2 regions of the Streptosporangium album genome follow, and region 2 is predicted to be linked to the other one. Evidence: riboswitches for the same ligand, from Rfam matches in the RefSeq annotation. Region 2 holds a riboswitch; the other holds the start of a gene.

Region 1 (4,405 bases), 1.9 Mb from region 2:
AGACTGCTGGCCGTAGCCCGGCTGGCCGTAGGGGCCCGTCCCAGGCTGCTGCTGGCCGTAGCCCGGCTGGGCGGGCTGCTGGCCGTAGGGGGACTGCTCCTGAGCCGGCTGCTGGCCGTACGGCTGCTGCTGGCCGTACCCCGGCTGCTGTCCGTACCCCGGCTGCTGGCCGTACTGCTGCTGCCCGTACCCCGGCTGGGCCTGTCCCGGACCGGTGTGCGGCTGTGACGCCTCCGCTCGGTATCCCACAATCGTTACATCGGGGTCGTGTTCGTCATGGTCTCGGCCCCCACTGTGCTGCCCGTACTCCGGCTGTCCCGACGGTGTGCGATCGCGGTCGGGATCATCCTGGTACGGCGGCTGTCCGATGCTCACCGCGTCACCTCACTTCGACTGCGCATGTGGCATATGTGAGACGCACATGCTTGCTGCAGCACAAGGTATCGACATAGGTATCAACAGTCATCTTTCCGATCAGTAACCGCCACGGCAATGTCAGCGCTGGTCCTCGGTCAGGTGGAGCAGCATCCGGGTGTTTCCCAGGGTGTTCGGCTTGACATGCTCCAGGTCGAGAAACTCCGCGACACCCTCGTCATAGGAGGCGAGAAGCTCGGCGTAGACCTCCGGGGAGACGGGTGTGCCCTGGATCTCCCGGAATCCGTGCCGGGCGAAGAATCCGACCTCGAAGGTGAGGCAGAAGACCCTGCGCAGCCCGAGCTCGCCGGCGGTGCGGATGAGTTCCGAGACGATCCGGTTGCCGATGCCCAGCCCCCGGCAGCCGGGGTCGACGGCGACGGTGCGGATCTCCGCGAGGTCCTCCCAGAGCACGTGGAGCGCCCCGCAGCCCACCACGGCACCCGTCTGCTCGGCGACCCAGAACTCCTGGACGTCCTCGTACAGGGTGACCGTGGCCTTCTCCAGGAGGCGGCGGCCGGCGCCCCCGTAGGTGTCGACGAGCCGCCGGATGACACGCACGTCCCGGGTGCGGGCGCGCCGCACCCGGACCGTGGCCTCGTCGGCCTCGGCCTCCCGGTGGTCCCGCTCGGGGTCTGCACTTCCGCCCCCGGGCCCGGCCTCCTGACCTGCTTTCCCGGTGCCGTGTACGGCCTGCGTAGGGGAGTGCTCCGCAACCTGCTCCATGACCGATCAGCGTACGTCCTCAACTCTCTCGAGTTACGGCTCACCCTTAACTCCCACCTCGCAGACACCAGATGGCCTGCGGTGGCTCAGTGGCCACGCCGGGCCGGCTGCCTCGGCAAGAGTCGGAATCCGCCTTTCACGGGGCTCTGGACCTGCGAAGACTTCCGTCATGAGCACTCAAAAGACGGATAAAACCAGCGTAATGCGCATGTTGATCATGAAGATGTGTGATCTCGCCGTGACGTGCCAGTTGTGAAACCTCTACCGAGTTTGTAGTTCTGGTTGAGCATGAACCTCCAATTGCACTAATGTCCGTGCTCGATGTCAGCAGGGTAAAGAGCTGACCCGCCGAATCCCCGGAACCGGGGAACCGGGGACCCACCCTCCACGTCCCTGGGGTGAATCCGAGGTGCCACCGGCACCTCGGTAGGGCTGCCTCCGGCCCGAACCCGTCAGCTAACCCGGTAGGCGGCCGAGAGAGGAGCCTGTTGGTGAAGCGCACGCGCAACCCTGAGGGAAAGCGCGAGGGTAGACATGCCCGCCGGGAACACGTCTCACGTGGACTCACCTGCCGGATGGCGGTCATCGGGCTGGCCTTCGCCTCCCTGACCCTCGGCACCCCTCTGGTCGCGGCCACCGCCGACCCGCAGCCCAACCTGAAGGAACTCGCCAAGCAGGCCGAGAAGCTGCACACCGAGATCGAGACGCTGAGCGAGCAGTACAACGGCGGGCGCGTCAAGCTCAAGCAGGCCCAGCGCGCCGCGGAGACGGCCAAGAAGACCCTCGCCGGCAGCGAGTCCGAGCTCGCCTCCCGCCGCACCAAGGCCACCCTCCTGGCGCAGCGCTCCTACATGTCGGGCGGGCTGGGCTCGGCTCTCGCCTTCACCCAGTCGAACGATCCCGACGCCTTCCTCGACCGGGCCACCACGAGCTACGCCCTCCAGCAGCAACAGAGCGAGGAGGTCGCCCAGGTCGCCCAGGCGATCAAGAACGCTGAGCGGGCCCAGGCCAGCGCCAAGGCCCGGACCGCCGAGGTGAAGGGACTCCTCGAGGAGATCGGCACCAAGCGCACCAAGATCGAACGTCTGGTCGCCAAGGTCGAGAGCAACCTGTTCAGCGAGGTGCGCAGCCGGGCCAAGACCACCATAGGCAGCAGGGTGCGGATCAGCGTGCCGATCGTCGGCAGCGGCAAGGCCGCCGAGGCCGCCCGCTGGGCGCTCACCCAGCAGCTCAAGCCGTACGTCTGGGGCGCCGAGGGGCCCGGCTCCTTCGACTGCTCCGGCCTGGTCATGTGGGCCTACCAGAAGGTCGGCATCAGCCTGCCTCACTACACCGGTGACCAGTGGACCGCGGGCACCCACGTGTCCAGAGACCAGCTGCGCCCCGGCGATCTGGTCTTCTTCTACAGCGACCTGCACCACGTCGGGATCTACATCGGCGCGGGCATGATGGTCCACGCCCCGCAGACCGGTGACGTCATCCACATCGCCTCGATCGACAACCGCCCCTTCGCCGGCGGCGTGCGGATCGCGGACTGAGGCGGGCGACCGGGACAGGACCTAGATCAGTCGGCGGCGAGCGGCCCAGGCCACGGCCTCGATCGCCGTGGCCACGCCGATGCGGTCGCAGATCCCGCGGAGCCTGCGCCGGACGGTCCGGCCACTGATGTCGAGACGACGCCCCACCCGGTCCACGGTGACGCCCTTGGCAAGTTCTGCCAGGAGCACGAGATCTTCGTCACTGAGACCGATCTCGCCCGCGCCCAGGAGTCTGTCGTCGCGACGGGAATCCACTTCCGGATATGCCATCTAGAGTCGCTCCCCCCGCTCTGAAACTCAGGCGTGAGTATGTTGGAATCAATGCCGCCCGTCAGGAACGGTAAACGCCTTGTTCAAAGGTCGTCAAGTTCTCTTCTCCATAGAGGTGGCGGACGCTATTGACATAGCGGCCGCTACGTGAAGTACTCATGATATGTCGGTGCCTTTGCGGTTAAGCCGGAGCGAAGCCAAGGCACGCACCCGCAAGCGTCTGTTGTCCGCAGCGGCCGAAGTCTTCGCAGAACAAGGTTTCGCCGGCGCCTCCGTCGACGAGATCGCCTTCAGGGCCGGCCACACGGTCGGTGCCCTCTACTCCCATTTCGCCGGAAAGAACGAGCTCTTCCTCACGCTCTTTGACGAGCGGGTCTCCCACCCCCTTGACCACGTCGGGGAAATCGCCTCCCAATGGGAGGGAGACGAGACCACCTTTGCGGCATTTGGGGCATATCTGGCTGGAGTGGCTGATCATCACACGGTACGGAGCACGCTGGAAATGGAGTTTCTGCGCTATGCGCTGACCCGGCCGGAATTACTCGACCGTCTGGCCGCCCGCTGGTGGGCTCCCCGTGCGGCGGTCGCCCGCCTGGTGGCCCCGCACTGCGGGGGACACGATCCCGCCCTCGTGGCGACCGCGATCATCGGACTCTTCGAGGGGCTCGTCATGCAGCGCCGCGTCGACCGCGCCGCAGTGCCGCCCCAGCTGTTCACCGAGTCACTGCGCTGGCTGATGGCAGGGCTCGCCCGCACTCCCGTGAGACCGGCGGACCCGTTGCCGGAACCGCGCTGAGTCCGGACGGGGTTCCCGATGCCGACTTACCCCGGCTGGGCCCGCAGGCCGTACGGGCCCAGCCGGGCGCAGGCCCTCGCGACGGCGCCGGGTCTGGCCCCGGCACCGCCCGCATGGGGAACGGTCACGCCCCGCCCGGCTCAGCCTGCTGGCTTGACCAGGGGGAACAGGATCGTTTCGCGGATGTTTCTGCCGGTGAAGGCCATGACGAGACGGTCCACACCGAGCCCCATGCCACCGGTGGGCGGCATGGCATATTCCAGGGCGGTGAGGAAGTCCTCGTCAAGCTGCATGGCCTCGGGGTCGCCCCCGGCGGCGAGCAGGGACTGCTCGGTGAGGCGGCGGCGCTGCTCGACCGGGTCGACCAGCTCCGAGTAGGCGGTGCCGAGTTCGGTGCCGAACCCGATCAGGTCCCACTTCTCGGTGAGGAGCGGATTGTCGCGGTGCTGGCGGGTCAGCGGGGAGGTCTCCAGCGGGTAGTCCATGACGAACGTGGGCTGGATGAGGGTGTGCTCGACGAGTTCCTCGAAGATCTCCTGAACGAGCTTGCCCTGGCCCCACTTCGGGTCCCAGTGGATGTCGTGCGTGTCCGCGTGCTTGCGGACCTGCTCCAGCGGCGTCTCGGTGGTGATCTCCTGCCCCAGGGCCTCCGACACCGCTC
Region 2 (4,405 bases):
CGGCTCGACCGAGGAGCCGGGGTTCGCCGTCAAGTCGATGCGCCAGCAACCGGAGAAGGAGGCGATCGCCCGGCACGCCGCCCGGCTCGTCCGGCCCGGCACGGCGATCGCGCTGTCAGCGGGGACGACCACCTGGACGCTCGCCCACTTCCTGGTCGACGTGCCCGATCTGACCGTGATCACCAACTCGATCTGGATCGCCGACGTCTTCCACCGCTCGCCCCGCGCCGACCGCACCGTCGTGCTGACCGGCGGTGTCCGCACGCCCTCCGACGCGCTGGTCGGCCCGGTCGCCGTGGCGGCGATCCGCAGGCTCCACGTGGACACCCTGTTCCTCGGCGTGCACGGGATGAGCGCCCGTGCCGGGTTCACCACCCCCAACCTGCTGGAGGCGGAGACCGACCACGAACTGGTCGCCTCCGCGCACCGCCTGGTGGTGCTCACCGACCACACCAAGTGGGGGACGATCGGGATCAGCACGATCGCCGAGCTGGCCCAGGCCCACGTGGTGATCACCGACTCCGGCCTGCCGGACGAGGCCCGTGACGAGCTCGCCGCCCAGGTGGGAGAGCTGATCATTACCCAGCCGCAGCCGGAGAGCGAGGCCATCACCCGATGAAGCGCACGATCACCCACCTGGCGGACGGCCGGGAGCTGTTCTACTTCGACCGCGACGACGCCGCCGACCGCGGTGCGATCGACGGACGCGACCTGCCGTCCCGTCCTCCGGCCTCCGAGCTGCGCTACGACCCGCTCACCGAGGAGTGGATCGCGGTGGCCGGTCACCGCCAGGGCCGCACCTTCCTCCCGCCGGCGAGCGAGTGCCCACTCTGCCCGTCAACTCCCGGCCACCCGACCGAGATCCCCTCGGGGGCCTACGAGGTGGCGGTCTTCGAGAACCGCTTCCCCTCCTTCTCCTCCCAGACGGGCGACTACAGCCAGGTCGGAGGGTTGAGCGAGGTCCGCCCGGGGGTCGGCCGGTGCGAGGTGGTCTGCTTCACCTCCGACCACGACTCGTCCTTCTCCCGCCTCTCCGCCGACCAGGTCGACCTGGTCATGGAGGCCTGGATCGACCGGACGGCGGAGCTGTCCGCGACCCCCGGCGTGGAGCAGGTGTTCTGCTTCGAGAACCGGGGAGCGGAGATCGGCATCACCCTGACCCACCCCCATGGCCAGATCTACGCCTACCCCTACGTGACTCCGCGCACCCGGCTCTCCCTCGGCGCGGCCGAGCGACACCGGGAGCGGACGGGCGGCAACCTGTTCGCCGACGTACTCGCCGCCGAGCGCGAGGCGGAGGTCCGGGTGGTGGCGTCGAACGAGCACTGGACGGCCTTCGTCCCCGCCGCGGCACGCTGGCCCGTGGAGGTTCACCTCTACCCCCACCGGCAGATCCCGGACCTGTGCGCGCTGGAGGCCGCCGAGCGGGCGGCGTTCGGCCCGCTCTACACGGACGTGCTCCGCCGGCTGGACGGACTGTTCGGTGTGGCCATGCCGTACGTCGCGGCCTGGCAGCAGGCGCCGGCGAATGTCGGCCGCGACCTTTCCTACGCGCATCTGGAGCTGTTCAGCATCCGCCGGGCGCCCGACAAGCTGAAGTATCTCGCCGGATCGGAGGCCGCCATGGGGGCCTTCGTGAACGACGTCCTGCCCGAGGAGACGGCACGGCTCCTCAGGTCCGTTGTCACGGAATGATCACTTATTGATCTCAGATTAGGGTCGCATTACCTAGCGTTTACCACTACTATCCTCACCCATCGGAGCTTGTGTCCGATATGCCTAATTCCGGGCGCGTCGCCCGGGAGCCGGGGAACCACCGCACCTGGGGTGAACCACTTCGGTGGAAGGGCCTCCTCCAGCCCGAACCCGTCAGCTAACCCGGCAGGCGCGAGGAGAGGAGAGTCGTGGCGGCTCCATCCCCCACGTTCCGTCGCCATGCGGCTTTGACCGTTTCCCTGATTCTGGCCCTCACGTTCAACCTGGGCACCGCGACCGCGGGCAACGCGGAGCCCCGGCCGGACGAGTCCAAGCTCCGCGCCGAGCTGGTGACACTGAACAAGAAGGTCGACAAACTCATCGAGGCCTACGCGGCCAAACGTGAATCCCTCAAGAAGGCACAAGAGGCCGAGGTGACGGCCAAGGCGGACCTGCGCAGAGCCGAGGAGTCCTACGCCGAAGCCAGCCGGCAGGTCGAATCCATCGCCCAGCTCCGCTACCAGAGCAACACGGGCGACCTGCCCTCACTGCTGTTCTCCGCCGACCTGGGCGGCTCTGTGATCATGGAACAGCTCACCGCTCAGCAGAGCACCTCCCTGCAGGCCTTCGCCCGGAGCCGGGATCTCAGGCAACAGGCGGCGGACAGGGCGGCCCGGCTCACCAAGGAGATCGCCGAGGAGACCCAGGCGGTGGAGGCCCAGCGCAAGGAGGCCGAGAAGGTGATCGGTGACATCGAGGAGAAGCTCGACACGCTCGTCCCCACGGGCTCCGGCCGCCGCGCCGACGGGAGCTGGGCCCCCCAGCTGCCCACGGGCGCCGACAACATCACCGACCGCACCCGGATCATGCGCGGAGCCGTACAGAAACGCTTCTCCCTCCCCTACGAGGTCGGCTGCTACCGTGCCGAGAACGACGGTGGCGAGCACCCGCTCGGGCGGGCCTGCGACTTCATGATGAGCACCGGCGGGTCGATGCCCTCCGCGGCCCATGTCACCCTCGGCGACGAGATCGCCGCCTGGGCCATCGAGAACAGGGCCACCCTCGGTGTCAAATACGTGATCTGGCGCCAGCGCATCAACTCAGGCTCCGGTTGGAGCTCCATGTCTGACCGCGGCGGTGTCACCGCCAATCACTTCGACCACGTCCACATCTCGATGCTCTGAGCCGGGCGCGTCCGATGAAAAAAGATGTGACAGTGGCCACGCGCGCGGTCATGATGGGGCCTCATGGCTGACAATCGCGTTGATCCCCCCTATGTCGCCGACGAACTCCCCATGTTGCGCTCATGGCTGGACTGGCATCGGGAGACCTTGGCCGTCAAGTGCGCCGGGCTGTCGGAGGAGCAGCTCCGGCTGCGCGCGGCCGGGCCGTCGACGCTCTCCTTGCTGGGACTGGTCCGCCATCTGACCGAGGTGGAACGCCACTGGTTCCGTAACATCCTCAACGGCGAGAACAGCCCGGGGATCTACTGGACCGACCAGGAGCCCGACGGCGACTTCGACCTGGTGGACACCGCCTCCGCCGGGGAGGCGTTCGCCCGCTGGCATACCGAGATCGCCCGCGCCCGCGAACTCTCCGCAGGACTGTCCCTTGAGACCGTGGGCAAGCAGCAGCGCAAGGGAGAGGACGTCTCGCTGCGCTGGATCTTCATCCACATGATCGAGGAGTATGCCCGGCACAACGGCCACGCCGACATCATCCGTGAGCAGATCGACGGCGTCACCGGGGAGTAGTGGATTCTCCGGCTCCCTCAACCGCCCCAGCGATCACCTGATCGAGGTCGGCCAGGTCCGCCGGGTGGGCCACGGCCGCTGCGGCGAAGCGGGTGAGCAGCCGGGCGAAGACCTCACGATCGGTCTCGTCCCAGTCGGCGATCAGGCCGTCCAGGTAGATACGCCGGTGGCGGACGACGACCTCCAGCACCCGGTGCCCCCGGCCGCTCAGCACCAGCCGGGCACGCCGGGCGTCCACTTCCGACTCCTCGCGCTCCACGAACCCCGCGCCGATGGCGTCGTTGACCAGCCTGCTGGCCGTGGACGGATCCACGTCCAGCTGCTCGGCGACGGCGCCGACGGTCACCTCGGACAGGTCGAGACTCAGCTTGTGCACGGCGTGGACGACCATCACGTTCGACAGCTGCACCGGCCTCTGCGGGTCCGTCGACCTGCGTGCGCGCAGTGGCCGCGCCCAGATGCGGCGCAACCGGAACAGCGCCACGTCGATCGCCGCTCCCGGCGTCCCGTCCCTCACGGAGCAACTCTACCGGCGCGGGACCCGCCTGCCCCGCGTCCGACGCGGCCCGGCGGATCAGCCGGTGAGACGGATGGGGTTCACCAGGTCGGCGTAGAGGAGCAGGCCGAACAGGATCATCATCGTGAAGGCCAGCGCGTAGGTCAGCGGGAGCACCTTGGCGATGTCCACGTGCGCCGGCTCCGGCCTGCGGGTGACACGGGCGAAGGCTCGCTTGATCCCCTCCCAGAGCCCACCGGCGACGTGGCCGCCGTCAAGCGGCAGCAGAGGGATCAGGTTGAACATGCCGATGGCCAGGTTGAATCCGGCGAGAAGGCTCAGCAGGGCGACGAACTTGTTCTCGGCAGGAGCGGAGGACGCGGCGATCTCGCCGCCGATCCGGCCCGCTCCGACCACGCCGACCGGACCGTTGGGGTCGCGTTCGTCCCCGGAGAAGGCG

Evidence for each region. Region 2 has a riboswitch for cyclic di-AMP ahead of FHR32_RS03570 (coiled-coil domain-containing protein). Riboswitches for the same ligand answer to the same signal wherever they lie in the genome.
Region 1: linked by a shared signal. The riboswitch ahead of FHR32_RS45925 (C40 family peptidase) and the one ahead of FHR32_RS03570 (coiled-coil domain-containing protein) in region 2 are both predicted to bind cyclic di-AMP.

What each region holds. Positions count from the first base shown of each region.
Region 1 is NZ_JACHJU010000001.1:2,642,170-2,646,574, forward strand. Features, by position in the region: gene FHR32_RS46655 (RDD family protein) at 1-375, opposite strand, end outside; gene FHR32_RS12485 (amino-acid N-acetyltransferase) at 496-1,140, opposite strand; cyclic di-AMP (ydaO/yuaA leader) riboswitch at 1,477-1,626, shown strand; gene FHR32_RS45925 (C40 family peptidase) at 1,632-2,678, shown strand; gene FHR32_RS12495 (helix-turn-helix domain-containing protein) at 2,700-2,948, opposite strand; gene FHR32_RS12500 (TetR/AcrR family transcriptional regulator) at 3,118-3,744, shown strand; gene lysX (bifunctional lysylphosphatidylglycerol synthetase/lysine--tRNA ligase LysX) at 3,885-4,405, opposite strand, start outside.
Region 2 is NZ_JACHJU010000001.1:772,692-777,096, forward strand. Features, by position in the region: gene FHR32_RS03560 (DeoR/GlpR family DNA-binding transcription regulator) at 1-619, shown strand, start outside; gene galT (galactose-1-phosphate uridylyltransferase) at 616-1,695, shown strand; cyclic di-AMP (ydaO/yuaA leader) riboswitch at 1,767-1,902, shown strand; gene FHR32_RS03570 (coiled-coil domain-containing protein) at 1,944-2,879, shown strand; gene FHR32_RS03575 (DinB family protein) at 2,943-3,449, shown strand; gene FHR32_RS03580 (MarR family winged helix-turn-helix transcriptional regulator) at 3,436-3,966, opposite strand; gene FHR32_RS03585 (M50 family metallopeptidase) at 4,024-4,405, opposite strand, start outside.